One region of the Enterobacter sp. ECC_219_Taxon_10 genome, then DNA from elsewhere that is predicted to be linked to it. Evidence: predicted binding sites of a transcription regulator. Region 1 holds the regulator's gene; each other region holds the start of a gene.

The links. Region 1 encodes CRP, which controls carbon source genes, mostly activating them, when cyclic AMP is high. Its sites were predicted from a motif close to ATGTGANNNNNNTCACAT; they were not measured.
Region 2: the regulator CRP is predicted to act here: its motif matches at 1,646-1,663, upstream of rhaS (HTH-type transcriptional activator RhaS).
Region 3: the regulator CRP is predicted to act here: its motif matches at 2,452-2,469, upstream of aaeR (HTH-type transcriptional activator AaeR).
Region 4: the regulator CRP is predicted to act here: its motif matches at 1,362-1,379, upstream of cdd (cytidine deaminase).

Annotation. Positions count from the first base shown of each region.
Region 1 covers NZ_CM178005.1:4,477,820-4,482,265, forward strand. The annotation lists gene AC4ICF_RS21425 (phosphoribulokinase) at 1-815, shown strand, start outside; gene AC4ICF_RS21430 (OsmC family protein) at 882-1,286, opposite strand; gene crp (cAMP-activated global transcriptional regulator CRP) at 1,598-2,230, shown strand; gene AC4ICF_RS21440 (YccS/YhfK family putative transporter) at 2,288-4,375, shown strand; gene argD (bifunctional acetylornithine/succinyldiaminopimelate transaminase) at 4,372-4,446, opposite strand, start outside.
Region 2 covers NZ_CM178005.1:4,816,796-4,821,241, reverse strand. The annotation lists gene rhaA (L-rhamnose isomerase) at 1-24, opposite strand, end outside; gene rhaB (rhamnulokinase) at 21-1,490, opposite strand; gene rhaS (HTH-type transcriptional activator RhaS) at 1,792-2,628, shown strand; gene rhaR (HTH-type transcriptional activator RhaR) at 2,702-3,550, shown strand; gene rhaT (L-rhamnose/proton symporter RhaT) at 3,551-4,446, opposite strand, start outside.
Region 3 covers NZ_CM178005.1:4,372,324-4,376,769, forward strand. The annotation lists gene aaeB (p-hydroxybenzoic acid efflux pump subunit AaeB) at 1-1,158, opposite strand, end outside; gene aaeA (p-hydroxybenzoic acid efflux pump subunit AaeA) at 1,164-2,096, opposite strand; gene aaeX (p-hydroxybenzoic acid efflux pump operon protein AaeX) at 2,104-2,307, opposite strand; gene aaeR (HTH-type transcriptional activator AaeR) at 2,487-3,413, shown strand; gene tldD (metalloprotease TldD) at 3,515-4,446, opposite strand, start outside.
Region 4 covers NZ_CM178005.1:3,295,464-3,299,909, reverse strand. The annotation lists gene sanA (outer membrane permeability protein SanA) at 1-292, opposite strand, end outside; gene cdd (cytidine deaminase) at 419-1,303, opposite strand; gene AC4ICF_RS15705 (CidB/LrgB family autolysis modulator) at 1,433-2,128, opposite strand; gene AC4ICF_RS15700 (CidA/LrgA family protein) at 2,125-2,520, opposite strand; gene AC4ICF_RS15695 (type 1 glutamine amidotransferase) at 2,705-3,415, opposite strand; gene AC4ICF_RS15690 (AraC family transcriptional regulator) at 3,475-4,272, shown strand; gene dusC (tRNA dihydrouridine(16) synthase DusC) at 4,314-4,446, shown strand, end outside.

The sequences.
Region 1 (4,446 bases):
CCACCACCAGCCTCGCTTTTCGCAAGATTTTCGCCCAGCTGAATCTCCGTTCGGCGGAGGTCGAAGGCGACAGCTTTCACCGCTATACGCGCCCGGAGATGGACATGGCGATCCGCAAGGCGCGCGATCTGGGTAAACACATCAGCTACTTCGGCCCGGAAGCCAATGATTTCGGTCTGCTGGAGCAAACCTTCCGCGAATACGGGCAGAGCGGTACCGGGCAGTCCCGCAAGTATCTTCACACCTACGATGAAGCCGTACCCTGGAACCAGGTACCGGGCACCTTTACCCCCTGGCAACCGCTGCCGGAACCCACCGATGTATTATTTTATGAAGGATTGCACGGCGGCGTGGTTACGCCTCAGCACGACGTGGCGCGCCACGTGGATCTTCTGGTCGGGGTGGTCCCTATCGTTAACCTGGAGTGGATCCAGAAGCTAACGCGTGACATGAGCGAGCGCGGCCATTCGCGCGAGGCGGTGATGGACTCCGTGGTGCGCTCCATGGAAGACTACATCAATTACCTCACGCCACAGTTCTCCCGCACCCACATTAACTTCCAGCGCGTGCCGACGGTGGACACCTCCAATCCGTTCGCGGCGAAAAGCATCCCGTCGCTGGACGAGAGCTTTGTGGTGATCCACTTCCGCAATCTTGAAGGCATTGATTACCCCTGGCTGCTGGCGATGCTGCAGGGCTCGTTTATTTCGCACATGAATACGTTAGTGGTGCCGGGTGGAAAAATGGGGCTGGCAATGGAGCTCATCATGACGCCGCTGGTTCAGCGGTTGATGGAAGGGAAGCAGATCGCGTAAACATGTTCCCTCTCCCCGTGGGAGAGGGTTAGGGTGAGGGCATCAACACGCACGATGCCCCGTGAATCACACCTCAATCACTTCATACGAATGCGTAATTTTTACCGCTTTCTCCAGCATTAGCGCCACAGAGCAGTATTTCTCCGCAGACAGGTCCACCGCGCGTGAAACCGCCGCGTCTTTCAGCGCTTTCCCGGTGACAACAAAGTGCAGATTTATGTGGGTGAACAGGCGTGGCGCCTCTTCGCGACGTTCTGAGGTGAGTTTAACCTCGCAATCCGTTACGTCATGACGACCTTTTTGCAGAATCGACACCACGTCAATCGCACTGCATCCACCTGCCGCCATCAGCACCATTTCCATTGGGCTCGGCGCTTTATCGCCGGAGTTACCATCCATCAAAATCTGGTGTCCTGACGCGGACTCCCCCAGGAACGTTAAACCTTCAACCCACTTCACGCGCGCTTGCATATTCATTAACTCCAACGTTGCATTTTTGGTGACAGATTACGCGTGCGTTACATTTCTCGCAATGGAAGGCGACCTGCATCATGCTGAAGCGAGACACCAGGAGACACGCGGCGAAAGCTATGCTAAAACACTCAGGATGCTACAGTAATACATTGACGTTACACATGTATGCAGAGGACATCAAACTTTACTGGCTGCGAAACGTTACGACAGCCGACTTCCCAGGGTATGGGTAAGAATTCGATTGCAACCCCAGAGTCCGGATGCATCTGATGACTCTGGTGACAGCTTATAACAGAGGATAACAGCGCATGGTGCTTGGCAAACCGCAAACAGACCCGACTCTCGAATGGTTCTTGTCTCATTGCCACATTCATAAGTACCCATCGAAGAGCACGCTGATTCACCAGGGTGAAAAAGCGGAAACGTTGTATTACATCGTCAAAGGCTCGGTGGCAGTGCTGATCAAAGATGAGGAAGGGAAAGAGATGATCCTTTCTTATCTGAACCAGGGCGATTTTATCGGTGAACTGGGCCTGTTTGAAGAAGGCCAGGAACGTAGCGCCTGGGTTCGTGCAAAGACAGCATGTGAAGTGGCTGAAATTTCTTACAAGAAATTCCGTCAGCTGATTCAGGTAAACCCTGACATCCTGATGCGTCTTTCTTCCCAGATGGCGCGCCGTCTGCAGGTGACGTCAGAGAAAGTGGGTAACCTCGCCTTCCTGGACGTGACCGGCCGTATCGCGCAAACCCTGCTGAACCTGGCGAAACAGCCAGACGCTATGACCCACCCGGACGGCATGCAAATTAAAATTACCCGTCAGGAAATTGGTCAGATCGTCGGTTGCTCCCGTGAAACAGTGGGCCGTATTCTGAAAATGCTGGAAGATCAAAACCTGATCTCCGCCCACGGTAAAACCATCGTGGTTTACGGAACCCGTTAATCCTGCTTAAACGGCGTGCCATCGCGAGGTGTCACGCCGTTTTTGTCTCTTTTCCCCATGTGGCGCAGGCTGATCTATCACCCGGAAGTTAACTACGCACTGCGACAAACGCTGGTGTTGTGTCTTCCCGTGGCCGTGGGCCTGCTCCTGGGTCATCTTCAGCAGGGCCTGCTGTTTTCCCTCGTGCCCGCCTGCTGCAACATTGCCGGTCTGGACACGCCGCATAAGCGCTTTTTCAAACGCCTGATTATCGGCGGCTGCCTGTTTGCAGGCTGTAGCCTCGCGGTGCAGCTGTTACTGGCTCGCGATATTCCCCTGCCGCTGATCCTGACCGTGCTGGCGATGACCCTCGGCGTCACGGCGGAAATCAGCTCGCTGCACGCTCGCCTGCTTCCAGCGTCACTCATTGCGGCCATCTTTACCCTGAGCCTCGCCGGGAATATGCCCGTGTGGGAGCCGCTGCTGATCTACGCCCTCGGCACGCTGTGGTACGGGCTGTTTAACTGGTTCTGGTTCTGGCTATGGCGAGAGCAGCCGCTGCGAGAATCTCTGAGCCTGCTCTACGTGCAGCTTGCGGATTACTGCGAAGCCAAATACACCCTGCTCACCCAGCATACCGATCCGGAAAAATCCTTACCGCCGCTGCTGACGCGCCAGCAAAAAGTGGTGGATTTGATAAGCCAGTGCTATCAGCAGCTGCATATGCTCGCCGCAAACAAGAACCACGAGTACAAACGGCTGCTGCGTACCTTCCAGGTGGGGCTGGACCTTCAGGAGCATATCTCCGTTAGCCTTCATCACCCGCAGGAGGTGCAAAAGCTGGTTGAGCGCAGCCATGCCGAAGCGGTGATTCGCTGGAACGCGCAGACCGTCTCCGCGCGCCTGCGGGTGCTGGCTGACGATATACTTTATCACCGCTACCCCACGCGCTTTAACATGGACAAACAGCTCGGCGCGCTGGAGAAAATTGCCCGTCAGCACCCGGAAAATCCGGTCGGCCAGTTTGCCGCCTGGCACTTCAGCCGCATCGCCCGCGTGCTGCGCACCCAGCGACCGCTTTATCCCCGCGACCTGATGGCGGATAAACAAAAACGTCTGCCGCTGCTGCCGGCGCTCAAAAGCTATCTTTCTCTTAAATCGTCCGCCCTGCGCAACGCCGCACGAATTAGCGTCATGCTCAGTATCGCCAGCCTGATGGGCATGGCGCTGCACCTGCCGAAACCCTACTGGATCTTAATGACCGTGCTGTTTGTCACCCAGAATGGCTATGGCGCCACGCGGGTGCGCATTCTGCACCGTGCGGGCGGCACGATGGCGGGGCTGATTATTGCAGGCGTGACGCTGCACTTTCACGTGCCCGAGGGCTATACCCTGGCGGGCATGCTGGCTATCACCCTGGTGAGCTATCTAATCATTCGCAAAAACTACGGCTGGGCGATGGTGGGCTTTACGGTAACGGCGGTATATACCCTGCAGCTGCTTACGCTTAACGGCGAACAGTTCATCGTTGCCCGCCTGATCGACACGCTGATTGGCTGCCTGATCGCCTTTGGCGGTATGGTCTGGCTGTGGCCACAGTGGCAGAGCGGCCTGCTGAGGCAAAACGCCCACGACGCGCTGGAGGCCGATCAGCAGGCCATTCGTCTGATCCTGAGCGACGATCCGCAGCCTTCCCCGCTTGCCTACGAACGTATGAAGGTCAACCAGGCGCATAACGCCCTCTTTAACTCGCTGAATCAGGCGATGCAGGAGCCGGGCTTTAATTCACATTATCTGGCGGACATGAAGCTGTGGGTGACGCACAGCCAGTTTATCGTCGAGCACATTAACGCCATGACGACGCTGGCGCGCGAGCACACGATGCTGACGCCGGATCTGGCGCAGCGCTATTTGCAGTCGTGTGAAATTGCGTTGCAGAGGTGTCAGCAGCGTCTGGAGTATGACGCGCCGGGCGAATCGGGCGACTCGAACATTCTGGAAGCGCCGGAGACGTTAACCCACGGGCCGATGAGCACGCTGGAGCAGCATTTGCAGCGTGTGCTGGGACATCTGAACACCATGCACACCATTTCGTCGGTGGCATGGCGTCAGCGCCCGCATCACGGGATTTGGTTAACGCGCCGGTTAAAGCGAACCGAGTATTAGCCTTTAACGAGCTTCGCGACCGCCGCGGCAAAGCGGGTTAACCCGTCTTCAATATCTTTTTCTTCCACCAC
Region 2 (4,446 bases), 340 kb from region 1:
GGCTTGTTCAAGTTGAGTGGTCATGCGCAAAGCTCCTTAGTCAGTCGTTTTTGCTGAAACTGCGCCCGGTAGCGGGCAATTTCATGGCAGGGGTTAGGGATGAAAGTAGTCAGGCGGGTATTCGCGGTGACCACCGAACGGAATTCATCGACGTCTGAAAGTTCGTCCAGGGCCATCAGCTGAATACCGATGTTGCCGAGCGTCGAGGCCTCCACCGGACCCGCCACCACGGTGATGCCGCAGGCATCGGCGCAGAGCTGGTTCAGCAACTGGTTCTGGCTGCCGCCGCCCACGATATGCAACTGGCTGAACGGTTTGCCGCGCAGGCTTGCCAGCTCGTTCAGAACATCCGCGTAGAGCAGGGCGAGGCTGTCAAAAATACAGCGCGCCAGCTCGGCAGGACGGGACGGGACCGGCTGTCCGGTCTCGAAACAGGCGGCCTGGATTTCGGCGCTCATATGCACCGGGTTAATAAAGCGGTCGTCATTCGGGTTGATCAGGAACGTACATGCCTGCAGCTTTTCGGTTTCGGCGATAAGCGCCGGCAGGTCGGAAATATGCTGTTCTTTCAGCATTCGCTGGAGCAGCCAGAGTCCCATGATGTTCTTCAGCACGCGGTAGCGCCCTTCGGCACCGCCTTCATTAGTGATGTTCGCCGTCATTGCGGCGTCGCTGGTGTATGGCGTTTTGCTCTCAAAGCCCATCAGCGACCAGGTGCCGGAAGAGAGGTAGGCCGCGTCTTTGCTGGCCAACGGGGATGCAATCACCGCGCTGGCGGTATCGTGACTGGCGACGGCGACAACAGGGATGGCGTTCCCCTGCGGGCAGAGCCACTGCCCGATCGCATTACCCGGATGGGTCGGCGTGCCGAACCAGGAAGGTGAGGCACCCGTCCAGGCCAGCAGGTGTTCATCCCAGCTATCGGTGTTGATGTTGACCAGCTGCGTGGTGGTGGCGTTGGTGTATTCCCAGTTCATGTTGCCGGTCAGCCGGTAGCTTAAGTAGTCCGGGACGAGCAGTGCATGCGCCACCTTTTTGACCAGCTCCGGCTGCTGCTCAACCAGCGCGCGCAGCTGATACAGCGTGTTAAACGGCAGAAACTGAATGCCGCTGCGGCCATAGATGTTGTGTTTGCCAAGCTGGGCTATGGCCTGTGCCATCAGCCCGTCGGTGCGGCTGTCTCGATACGAGACGGGCAGGCCGATGCGTTCGCCGTGGCTGTCGAGCAGAACGTAGTCCACGCCCCAGGTATCAATGCCGATGCTGTCGATGCGTATGCCGTCATTGCAGACGTTGTTCAGCCCGGTGCGGATCCCCGCTTCCAGGGCATCAATATCCCAGGTATCAAAACCGTCCTGTTTTTGCAGGCAGTTGGCGAAACGGTGCATTTCGCGAAGCGTGAGTGTGCGCTTGCCGCAGTCCCAGGTGGCGAGCATTACGCGGCCGCTGGATGCGCCTAAATCGACAGCTACACAATGGCGAAAAGTCATGATCAGGTCCCTTCTTAAGTCATTGGTGCTGAGTGTAAAAAAGGGAAGAAAAGGCCACCTTCTCGTCACTGACAGCACGAATCTCGCGCTGGCAAGGAAGCAAAGATGAACGTGAGGGAGTTCACAATTTCCAGGGAGGGCGGGGTTTTAGGGCAATGTGACGCTGACCGCATTTCCCGATTTTTCCGTCTGTTTCTTGAAAAACGGACAGTCTTTGCGACGTTTGCTGTCAAAAATTTAAGGTGAGTGTGGAAGGCCTTAATTACTATTTTGAGAACTTTTCTCATTGGTGGGGGCCGCTATGACCGTACTGCACAGCGTCGATTTTTTCCCGTCGGGAACATCTCCGATCGCGATTGAGCCACGGCTCCCGCAGGCCGCGTTTCCTGAACATCATCATGATTTTCATGAAATTGTGATTGTCGAGCATGGGACAGGCATTCATGTCTTCAACGGCCAGCCATACACCATCAGCGGCGGTATGGTGTGCTTCGTGCGCGATCGCGACAGGCATTTGTATGAACATACCGACAACCTGTGTCTGACCAACGTGCTCTATCGTTCGCCGGACGCGTTCCAGTTTCTGTCGGGATTGAACAAGCTACTGCCCCAGGAGCAGGATGGACACTACCCGTCTCACTGGCGAGTGAATCAGTCCACGTTGCAGCAGGTGCGCCAGCTGGTGAATCAAATGGAGCAGAGCGAGGACGGGCAGGAGACCCATGCCATTGCCACCCGCGAGCTGCTGTTTATGCAGCTGCTGGTGCTGTTGCGTCGCAGCAGCCTGGTGGAAGGGCTGGCAAATAACGACGCGCGGCTGAACCAACTGATGGCCTGGCTGGAGGACCATTTCGCCGAGGACGTGTGCTGGGAAACGCTGGCGGATAATTTTTCGCTGTCGTTGCGTACGCTCCATCGTCAGCTCAAGCAGCACACCGGGCTCACGCCGCAGCGCTACCTCAACCGCCTGCGCCTGATTAAAGCGCGTCACCTTTTACGTCACACCGACGAAAGCGTCACGGATATCGCGTATCGCTGCGGTTTCGGCGACAGTAATCACTTTTCGACCCTTTTTCGTCGCGAGTTTAGCTGGTCGCCGCGCGATATCCGTCAGGGGAAGGATGCTTCAATCCAGTAACGCGAAGGCAATCACCGTTTTATTGCCGCAAAATGGCTAATAATGTCCGGTTATTCACCGTAGAGGTTGTGGTGTGGCCGCTCAGTTAATTCTTCGCAAAGATGATTTTTTTGCCTCCGCGAGTCAGGCCGTCGCGGTGGCCGACCGCTACCCGCAAAATGTCTTTGCCGAGCATACCCACGAGTTTTGCGAACTGGTGCTCGTTTGGCGCGGCAACGGCTTACACATCCTCAACGACCGGCCCTACCGCATCACGCGTGGCGATCTGTTTTACATCCGCGGCGAAGACAAACACGCTTACGCCTCGGTTAACGATCTGGTTTTGCAGAACGTTATCTACTGCCCGGACAGGCTCAAACTGAATGTTGACTGGGCGGCTCATATCCCCGGTTTTCTCAATGCCAGAGGCGAACCCCACTGGCGCTTAAGCAGCAACGGCATGGCTCAGGTGCGCCAGACGATCTCCCAGCTGGAGCAGGAGAGCCAAAAGCACGATTCTGTGGCAAACCCGATGGCGGAGCTGCTTTTCGCCCAGTTGGTCATGACCCTTAAACGCCATCGTTATGCCACCGACAACCCCTCCGCGACCGCCCAGGAAGCGCTGCTGGACAAGCTGATCGCCCGGCTTGCGGGTAGCCTGAACAAAAGTTTCATGCTGGAAAAGTTCTGCGAGCAGGAGCAGTGCAGCGAGCGCGCACTGCGCCAGCAGTTCCGCACCCAGACGGGGATGACGGTGAACCACTACCTGCGCCAGCTGCGCATCTGCCACGCCCAGTATTTGTTGCAGCATACGGAGCTGATGGTCAGTGAAGTGGCGATGCGCTGCGGATTTGAGGACAGTAATTACTTTTCGGTGGTGTTTAATCGCGAGGTGGGGATGACGCCGGTTCAGTGGCGTCATCGCAGTCGAAAGGCAGCGTAATCAGTTCGCCATGCCGAGGCCGACAATGTTAGCGGCGATGATGATCACCACGCAGCCCAGGCTCAGAACGCCCACCGGACGACGCCCGGCGTTATTCCACTCTTTCAGCACCAGCCCAACCAGCCCGCCGCACAGCACGTAGAAGCTCATGTGCAGCATCCAGCTTATGTAGTCGTACTGTGGCGGAATGCTGGCGTGACCCCAGGCGTAGAAAAAGAACTGCAGATACCACATGAGGCCGCCCAGCATCGAAAGCAGCACGTTGGTGATAATTAAGGATTTTGCCAGCGAGAAATCCGCTTTTACTGACAGATCCTTCACTTTTGCCAGACGAATGAAGCAGAAGCCAAGGTTTACCAACGCGCCGCCGCCCATGATGACCACGTAGCTTGGCAGCGCCACGTACAGCGGGTCGACGCCCAGCGCGGCGGCCGCTTCGTGCATGGGTTTTGCGGCGTTCATGGCGAACGACATGCCCGCCGAGAAGATGCCGCACATCACTGCCAGCAGCAGCCCTTTCTTCAGGTTAAAGTCTTCGGCTTTGATGCCCATCTTGCGCTCTTTCAGCTGACCCGCTCGGGTGACGATACCCACGCCGATTACCGCGACAAGCACGCCCAGCAACGTCATCTGCCCACCTTTGGTGTTGATCAACACGTCGACATTACCGTTAAGAATGGGCGTCATCAGCGTGCCGACGATCAGCGTAATGCCAATCGCGATGCCGATACCCATCGACATTCCGAGGTAGCGCATGGTCAGGCCGTAGTTAATGTTGCCGATGCCCCACATCGCGCCGAACAGAAACACCGGCAGCAGGGTGGAAGCACTGAAGGAGGTGAAGTAGCCCCAGAAATCCGGGAGCAGCATGGCGCTAATGGTCCATGGCAAAATCA
Region 3 (4,446 bases), 110 kb from region 1:
CATCACCATCGCGCCGCTGCCGGACGTCCAGCCCGTCCACAGCCAGAAAAGCGTGCCGAGCATACAGGCAAGCGTGGTACGCCAGAAGTTGACCATCGCGTGGTGCCGCTCGGCAGATTCCGCCTTGATCACTACTTCGCCCTGGAGCACCTCTTCTTCCGCCGCGCTGATTTTAGTGTTGCTGATTACACCGCGTTTCAGCAGAAGATAGCGCGTCGCGGCGCCGACCCAGGTGTAGATGGTCACCGGCGTGTCGCGCTCCCCGGTCCAGGCAATCACACGGCGCATGCGCTTAAGCTGCTTATGCACGTCCTGTACGGTGTCTACCGGCTCGGCAAACAGTTCGCGGAACGTATCGGTAACCGCTTCCGGTCGAGTGTTCTGGATGAGATAGGTTTCGCACGCCTGGGTAATCAGCGTCAGAGAGACGGTGTTAAGGGCTTTAAGGCGACGATTCGCCCGGGCCCAGCGCGACGACTCCATATTGAGGTTGCTGCGCATCCCTTCCAGGGCCTGCGTACGGCGTACCAGCCCGCTCCACGCTTTATCCACCTCTTCGCTGTCGCCGTGTTTAATGCAAAGCTGCATCAGCTGGTACTGGGCAACGATCAGCGCGTCCAGCTCGCGATCCACCTCTTGCTTGATCGAGCGCGGGGAGAAAAGCAGGTCAGCCACGATCGCGCAGACAATACCAATCACAATCTCGCTGCAGCGCTCCACGGCAAACTGCGGCGCGAGCAAGGGTTCGGACTGGATCGTGATAACAATAATTAGCGCCGTATAGCCCGCCAGCCCCCAGGCGTAGGAGTTCTCCACTTTTACCAGAGACGAAATCCAGGTGCAGAAACCCGCCCAGATACAGCACACCATGAGCATCAGCAGCGGCGTGCGGATCATCAGAATAATAATGGTCAGCGCCGCGAAACAGCCGATAAAGGTTCCGATGATACGCAGCATCCCGCGATAGCGGATCGCACCAGAGTAGGGCTCCCCGCCCGCGGCGAAGGCAGGGCCCGCCGCAACAATCGCGGCGGTGAGCACCGCCCAGCGAGGGGTTTCAAGCTGGAAATGGAAGCCGACAAACAGCGCCAGCACAATGGCGCACGCCAGCTTCACGGCGAAGCGAATGTGCTGGCTGGCGATGGAAAAGATACCCATGGCGATTAACCAAACTCGCGCAGGCGGTGGGCAATTTTACGGAAGAGCGAATCCTGGCTGGCATCCCGATCTTTTTCGCCGGTGATCACCACCGTCGCGGTAGTGCCCGCTGGCCACAGGTTGCCCTGCTGTTCGTCCAGATGAATACGTACTGGCACGCGCTGTGCCAGACGCACCCACTCCAGGTTGGAGTCCACCGTCGCCATCCCTTTGGCATCGTTAGAGCTGCTGGAGTTGGTTACCCCTGCGGCAACGCTGTCGACCGTGCCCTTAAAGACGCGGTTGCTGCCAAGCGGCGTGACTTCAGCCCGGTAACCCGGACGTACCCCCTCCAGCTTGGTCTCTTCCATATAGGCGAGCACGTAGAAGGAGTTCTGCTTAACCAGCGCCACGGCGGTTGAGCCGCGGGTAATGAACTCCCCGGCATAAACGTTGAGGTTGGTCACCCAGCCATCGGCTGGCGCGCGGATCACGGTACGCTCCAGGTCGAGCTTCGCCAGATCGCGCGTTGCCTGCGCTTTCGCCAGCTGGTGCAGCACGGTTTGCAGCACGTTGTTGGACTGGTCTATCTCTTCGCGGGACATGGCCTGTACGCCCAGCTGGTTACGACGACCCGCCTCGCGGCGTTTCTCCGCGGCCAGCGCCTGGTAATAGGCCACGTCGGCTTCCGCTTCCTCCAGCGCTTTCTGGTAGCGAGGCTGGTCGATGGTGAACAGGACCTGATCTTTTTTCACGAGCTGGTTATCGTGAACGTTGACCGCCGTGATAAGACCGGCCACGTCAGGGGCTATTGCCACCACGTCGGCGCTGAAGCGTGCATCACGCGTCCACGGTGATTCGGTGTAGTAGACCCAGGCACGGAAAATAGCGATGAAGGCGAGGATAACCAGCGCCATTGTGATGGCAGTGCGGGAGATTTTTCTTGTTAGCGTTTTCACATCAACCTCAGACAAACATGCGCGATATCAGGTAAAACAGGCAGCAATACAGCGCGGTATTGAACAATGCAGGGTGCCAGACAAAATCGTAGATCCCGGTAGGGACCAGCACCTTGCGCACCAGCCAGAAGATCGCCAGTGATAAAAGAAGCTCGAAAAATATCGGTGGGAACGACAGACCGAACACCACGATAACGGGAAACAGACTCATGTTAACCTTGATAAGAGAGAGTGCAGGCTTCAGAATTTTTTAGCGCACGCCACCGCAGGAGAGCAAGAAACGCCGGGCGAGAATGGCGCAGCCGTTATGTAATTAATAATATATTAACGTAACTGTTATGCTGTTATCTATAATATGTGATCTAAATCACTTTTAAGCCAGAGTGAACAATGGAACGTTTAAAACGCATGTCGGTCTTTGCCAAAGTGGTTGAACTGGGCTCGTTTACCGCCGCAGCACGCCAGCTTCAGATGAGCGTCTCATCCATCAGCCAGACGGTGTCCAAACTGGAAGATGAGCTTCAGGTTAAGCTGCTCAACCGCAGTACCCGCAGCATTGGGCTGACGGAAGCGGGTAAAATTTACTATCAGGGCTGCCGACGCATGATGCATGAAGTGCAGGATGTTCATGAGCAGCTCTATGCCTTCAACAACACCCCCATCGGCACGCTGCGCATCGGGTGTTCTTCAACTATGGCACAAAATGTTCTCGCTGCCATGACGGCAGACATGCTGAAGGAGTATCCAGGCTTAACGGTAAATCTGGTGACGGGCATTCCCGCGCCGGACCTGATTGCCGACGGGCTGGACGTGGTGATCCGCGTCGGCGCGTTGCAGGATTCCAGCCTGTTCTCGCGCAGGCTGGGCAGCATGCCGATGGTCGTCTGCGCCTCGAAAAGCTATCTGGCGCAGTACGGCGTTCCGGAGAAACCCGCCGATCTCACCAACCACTCGTGGCTGGAGTACAGCGTGCGGCCCGATAATGAATTTGAGCTGATTGCCCCGGAAGGGATCTCTACCAAACTGCTGCCGGAAGGACGGTTTGTCACTAACGATCCAATGACCATTTCGCGCTGGCTGGTGGCCGGTGCCGGGATCGCCTACGTGCCGTTAATGTGGGTGATCAACGAGATCAACAGCGGCGTGCTGGAGATCCTCTTCCCGCGCTACCAGTCCGATCCGCGTCCGGTGTACGCCCTGTATACCGAAAAAGACAAACTCCCGCTCAAGGTACAGGTGTGTATTAATTATCTGACCGAGTATTTTGTGGACGTGGCGGAGCTGTTTCAGGGGATGCGGGGAAGAAGAAAAGAATAGGTCTTTCCCCTCACCCTAACCCTCTCCCCAACGGGGAGAGGGGACTGCTCCGTGCGGTCTTTTCTCCCCGTTGGGGAGAGAGCCGGGGTGAGGGGGGGAAATTACGCCGTGCCGCCCACCGTCAGGTTGTCCACTTTCAGCGTTGGCTGGCCCACGCCAACCGGCAGGCTCTGGCCCTCTTTACCGCAGACGCCCACGCCGTTATCCAGCTTCAGATCGTTGCCGACCATGGAGATCTGCTGCATGGCTTCAATACCGGAGCCAATCAGCGTCGCACCTTTGACCGCTTTGGTCACTTTGCCTTTCTCGATCAGATACGCTTCTGACGTGGAGAAAACAAACTTACCGGAGGTGATGTCCACCTGGCCGCCGCCAAAGTTTGGCGCAAAGATACCGTAGTCCACGGATTCGATAATCTCCTGCGGTGTGGATTTGCCCGGCAACATGTAGGTGTTGGTCATGCGCGGCATCGGCAGGTGCGCGTAGGATTCACGACGGCCGTTACCCGTTGGCGCTACGCCCATCAGGCGCGCGTTGAGTTTGTCCTGCATGTAGCCTTTCAGCACGCCGTTTTCGATCAGCACGTTGTACTGGCCTGGCGTACCTTCATCGTCGATAGCCACCGAGCCGCGACGATCGCGCATGGTACCATCATCCACCACGGTGCAAAGCTCAGAGGAGACGAGCTGCCCGATCTGGCCGCTGAACACGGACGTTCCGCGACGGTTAAAGTCGCCTTCCAGGCCGTGGCCTACGGCCTCGTGCAGCAGCACGCCCGGCCAGCCTGCGCCCAGCACCACCGGGAATGTTCCGGCTGGCGCCGCGACGGCATTCAAGTTCACCAGCGCCATGCGCACGGCTTCTTTTGCCCACGCGTCAGCGCGCGCTTCGCCGTCAACGTCGCCCAGGAACCAGTCATAGCCGAAACGGCCGCCGCCGCCGCTTGAGCCGCGCTCGCGTTTGCCGTCGTCATCGACCTGCACGCTGATTGAAAGACGCACCAGCGGACGCACATCGGCCGCCAGCGTACCGT
Region 4 (4,446 bases), 1.2 Mb from region 1:
CATTATAGCTTTGCAGGGCGTTATCGCCGCTTAGCAGCAGGTAGTTCACCTTGCCGCTATTGTAGGCGTTCAGCGCGCCCTGAATGCGGTAGCGGTAGTACTGGTTGATCACCCCGGTGCGGTAATACTTGGCGGTGCCGAGCACCACGCCAACCTGACGATAGGGCAGGTCCTGCAGATCGTCAAAGATGTAGGGGGCGGTTTTCCAGCTCATCCAGCGGTCGAGACCCAGCACGATAAACAGCAGTATGCCGACCAGGACAGACAGGCTGTAAAAAACGCGCTTTAACATGGAGATGGCTCGTTCGTGGATGAAATTTAACTCAGGCTACTTTACCCGCCTGGTTAGCGCAAGAAACAGCGACTCAACTGAGGGGTTTTTCAGCAACGTGGCGGACATTTCTGTCCGCCGGAAGGTTTATGCCAGCAGGACGCGGTCGATCGTCGTGCAGCCTAACGCCTTGAGCGTCGCGGCGGTGGCATCCCACTGGATCAGTGGCGCATCGGCTTTTTCGGCCAGAATGGCGCGCTGAATGTCCGGATAATCGTAGCCGTTCAGGCTCAGCAGGTTGAGCGCGCCCTGTAGTGGCGGCAGCGTTGGGTTAAACGCGGCGTTTTCCGCATAGCTGCCGGTGAAGATACGGCCGTCGCGGCACTGCAGCGCCACGCCGCTCGGGGATTTGCTGTAAGGCGTGTGGCTTTTGTTCGCCGCGCGAATGGCCGCCTGGTTCAGGTCATCGCCGGACAGGGCGAAACCGTGATCCTGCTCGTCCATCAGCAACGTTTTGATCTCCAGATCTTTCGGGCCAAAGGCGTCAGGCAGGTAATCGCCCAGCGTGTGCGGTGCGCGTCCCGGCAGGTTGATGCGCAGCTGCAGCCCGCTGTTCAGCTCGTTCATAAACTGACGGCAGTGGCCGCAGGGGGTGTAGTTAACGGTAATGGCGCTCAGGGCTTTCTCACCGCGCAGCCAGGCGTGGCTGATGGCGCTCTGCTCGGCGTGAACGGTCTGCTGCATGGTCGCGCCCAGGAACTCCATATTGCCGCCGAAGTACCAGGTACCGCTGATGCCGCGCGCAATGGCCCCGACGTTAAAGTGGGAGAGATCGGCCCGCGCGCAGGCGGCAGCCAGGGGAAGCAGTGCGAAAGCCAGCGCGTCTTCGTCCAGTCCCGTTGCCTGTTTCAGCACCGTGACCTGCTCCGCGGTCAGCAGGGCGGGGAAGTGTGCATCTGCCAGAACGGGAGCAAGGGCTGACTGCAAATTCTCTGCAAGCTGGGCGAAGGCAGCTTGAAAACGTGGGTGCATGGCGTTTGCCTCATAAAGGTTAATGGATCGGTAGTTTACGGAGCCGTTAGGGCTTTATATGTGATCCACTTCTCATTATGTATGCAACTTATGAAATCAAAATGAAATTTGCGCGACGCATCGCAAATTTTAGCCCATCACCGCCAGAATCAGCGGGAAAATGAACGGGGCCAGCAGGGAGGTGATAATTCCGCAGATCACCAAAGCCAGCGAGCTAAACGCCCCTTCCTGATAATCCAGCTCCGCGCAGCGGGCAGTGCCCAGGGCGTGGGAGGCGGTCCCCATCGACAGTCCCCGTGCCGCTTTAGTATGAATACGCATCCCGTTCAGCAGGGTGTGACCAAACACCGCACCGAGAATACCGACGAAAATGACGCACATCGCGCTGATGGCCGGGATCCCGCCGAGGCTGCCACCGACAGCCATCGCGATAGGTGTGGTCACCGATTTTGGCAGAATAGAGGCGGCAATCTGCGGCGAGGCCCCCATCAACAGCGCTACCGACGTGCCGGTGATCATCGCCACCAGGCTGCCCACAAAACAGATGGTAATGATGGATTTCCAGCGGGCGCGGATCTGGTGGAGCTGCTCATATAAAGGAAAGGCGAGCGCCACAACGGCAGGCTGCAGCAGGTCGTTTAAAATTTTGCTGCCGGCAAAGTAGCGTTCATAAGGAATGTCGGTGAGCAGCAGGAACGGAATAATGACCACCATCGCCACCAGCAGCGGGTTCAGCAACGGCATTTTGAAACGTGCGGCAAGCTTGCGCGCGGCGAAGAACACCGCTAGGGTTAGCGGCAGCGACCACCAGATATTAGCCATCATTTTTTTGTTTTCTCCCCGATCACGTTGCGTTCGCCATGCACCAGATGCGAACTCCAGCTCACCACCAGGAAAACCACCAGCGTACTGACCGCGCATGAGACCACAATCGGGCCGAACTGGGCTTTGAGCAAATCAAAATACTGCATAACCCCGACGCCGATTGGCACGAAAAGCAGCGCCATATAGCGAATGAGGACGAAGCAGCCGGGGTTGACCCATTTTGCGGGCAGGATTTGCAGCGCCAGCAAAACAAAGAGGATTAGCATGCCGATAATGCTGCCGGGAATGGTGATGGGCAGCAGCGACGCGATGAAAATCCCGGCATACAGGCAGGCGTAAATCAGGACGAATGCGCGCAGATATTGCCAGATAATGTTCAATGATTTGCTCATGGTGATAGTCCTTGCTGAAACGCATTCATCATACAATTAAACCTAAAAATGTGCCACGGATCACATCATGAAATTTGAGCATACCAGACATTCCGGAATGGAACGTCCGGTATCACCGCACAGGGGCAGGCTACAGTTTAGAGGAAAGGGAGTGCGGTGGCGAAGTGACGAGCCAGAGAATGCATCAGCGCAGGGCGGTCAGTTTATCGAGAAAAGAAAACAGCACCTGATTCATTTCGCGATAATCATGCGAGCGTAGTTTTTCCGCCGTTTCGACAAAACGAAATTCATCCGCACGGCGGAGATCGTTCTGCGAATGTTCAATCAGCAACTCAACGACCTCCGCCGTCAGTTCCATATGGCACTGAAAACCGTAAACCCGTTCGCCATATTGCACGATCTGACGGGGACAGCCCTCGCTGTAAGCGAGCACCTTAGCCTGTGGCGTCAACCCTGGCATGTCGTTATGCCAGTGACCGACGCTCAGCTCGTGGCCAAAATTCTCAAACAGCGGGTTCGCCTTGCCTGCATCTGTGAGCCTGACGGGAAATTTACCGATCTCTTTTTCCGGGCTTTGGCAAAACCCTGCGCCCAGCGCTTCACCGATAAGCTGCGAGCCCAGACAAACGCCAATCACCGTTTTACCCGCCCCTATTGCGCGGCCGATGAGTCGCATTTCCGCCTGCGCATCAAACCAGGGGCACTCCTCAAGCGTGGTGGCGGGTGACTGCGGGCCTCCCATGATGATAAGCAAGTCCGTGCTCTCCAGGTCTTCGGGTAACGGATCGCCCTGATAAACTCTGGAGTAGCTCAGGCTACAGCCGCGATTTTTCCCCCAGATTTCATAGGCGCCTGGCGCTTCGAAATGTTCATGAATGATAAAATGAATGTGCATTGCGTCTCTCTCCGGTTACGTGTACAAGCAGCATCATAAGAGGAAGGGAGGAATGTGAAATGCCAACCGTTATCGATAAAACGCCAATTCACGACGATGCCATCGGATGGTCCAGAGGGGCAATTAGTTATACGCGTGGCGAAGTGGATCCCCCTCACCGGCATTCACAGGGGCAACTTTTGTTTGCCATCAAAGGGGTGATGCTGGTCGAAACTGGCAATAAGCGTTGGGTCATACCGCCTCAGCGCGCGTTGTGGATCCCTCCCTTTCAGGAACACACCTACAGCGTGTTATCCACCACGGAGCTCCGCGCAGTCTGGTTTAGCCCCGCGCTGATATCGCAATGCGAGCCTTTTACACGGAAAGAAGAGGTTCACGTGATTATGGCGACAGCGTTGTTCAAAGAGCTGATTGCCGGGCTGTTCAGTGCGCAATACCGGCCAGCCAGTCAGCGCAGCATGGCCGTTTTGCTGCTCGACATCCTCAGCGAGGCGCAGCAGATTTCGGCCGAATTACCGATGCCCGTTGATGGGCGGTTACATCGCGTTGCCTGTGACATCATTGCCAACAATCTCTGGGATGTTTCTATGGAAAGTCTGGCGGAACAGGCCGCGATGTCTGAACGCACATTTTCACGCGCGTTTATCAAAGATACAGGCTTTAGCTTCCGGGCCTGGCGACAGCGCGCAAGGATTTGTGCCTCGCTGGACCTGCTCGCCAACGGATACCCGGTTAAGCAGGTGGCCTGGATGCTGGGGTTTTCAGGGCAGGCGGCATTTGCGGCGGCGTTTCGCGCCGTTGTCGGGGCAACGCCGGCTGACTTTCTACCTGAACAGAAGCGCTTCCCAGCGATATAGAGAGCGGCTACTATAGCGCGTCTTTTTTCACAGGTACTGCTATGCGTGTTTTACTGGCTCCAATGGAAGGCGTGCTCGACTCCCTCGTGCGCGAGCTTCTGACCGAGGTGAACGATTACGATCTCTGCGTGACGGAGTTTCTGCGCGTGGTCGATATGCTGTTGCCGGTAAAAT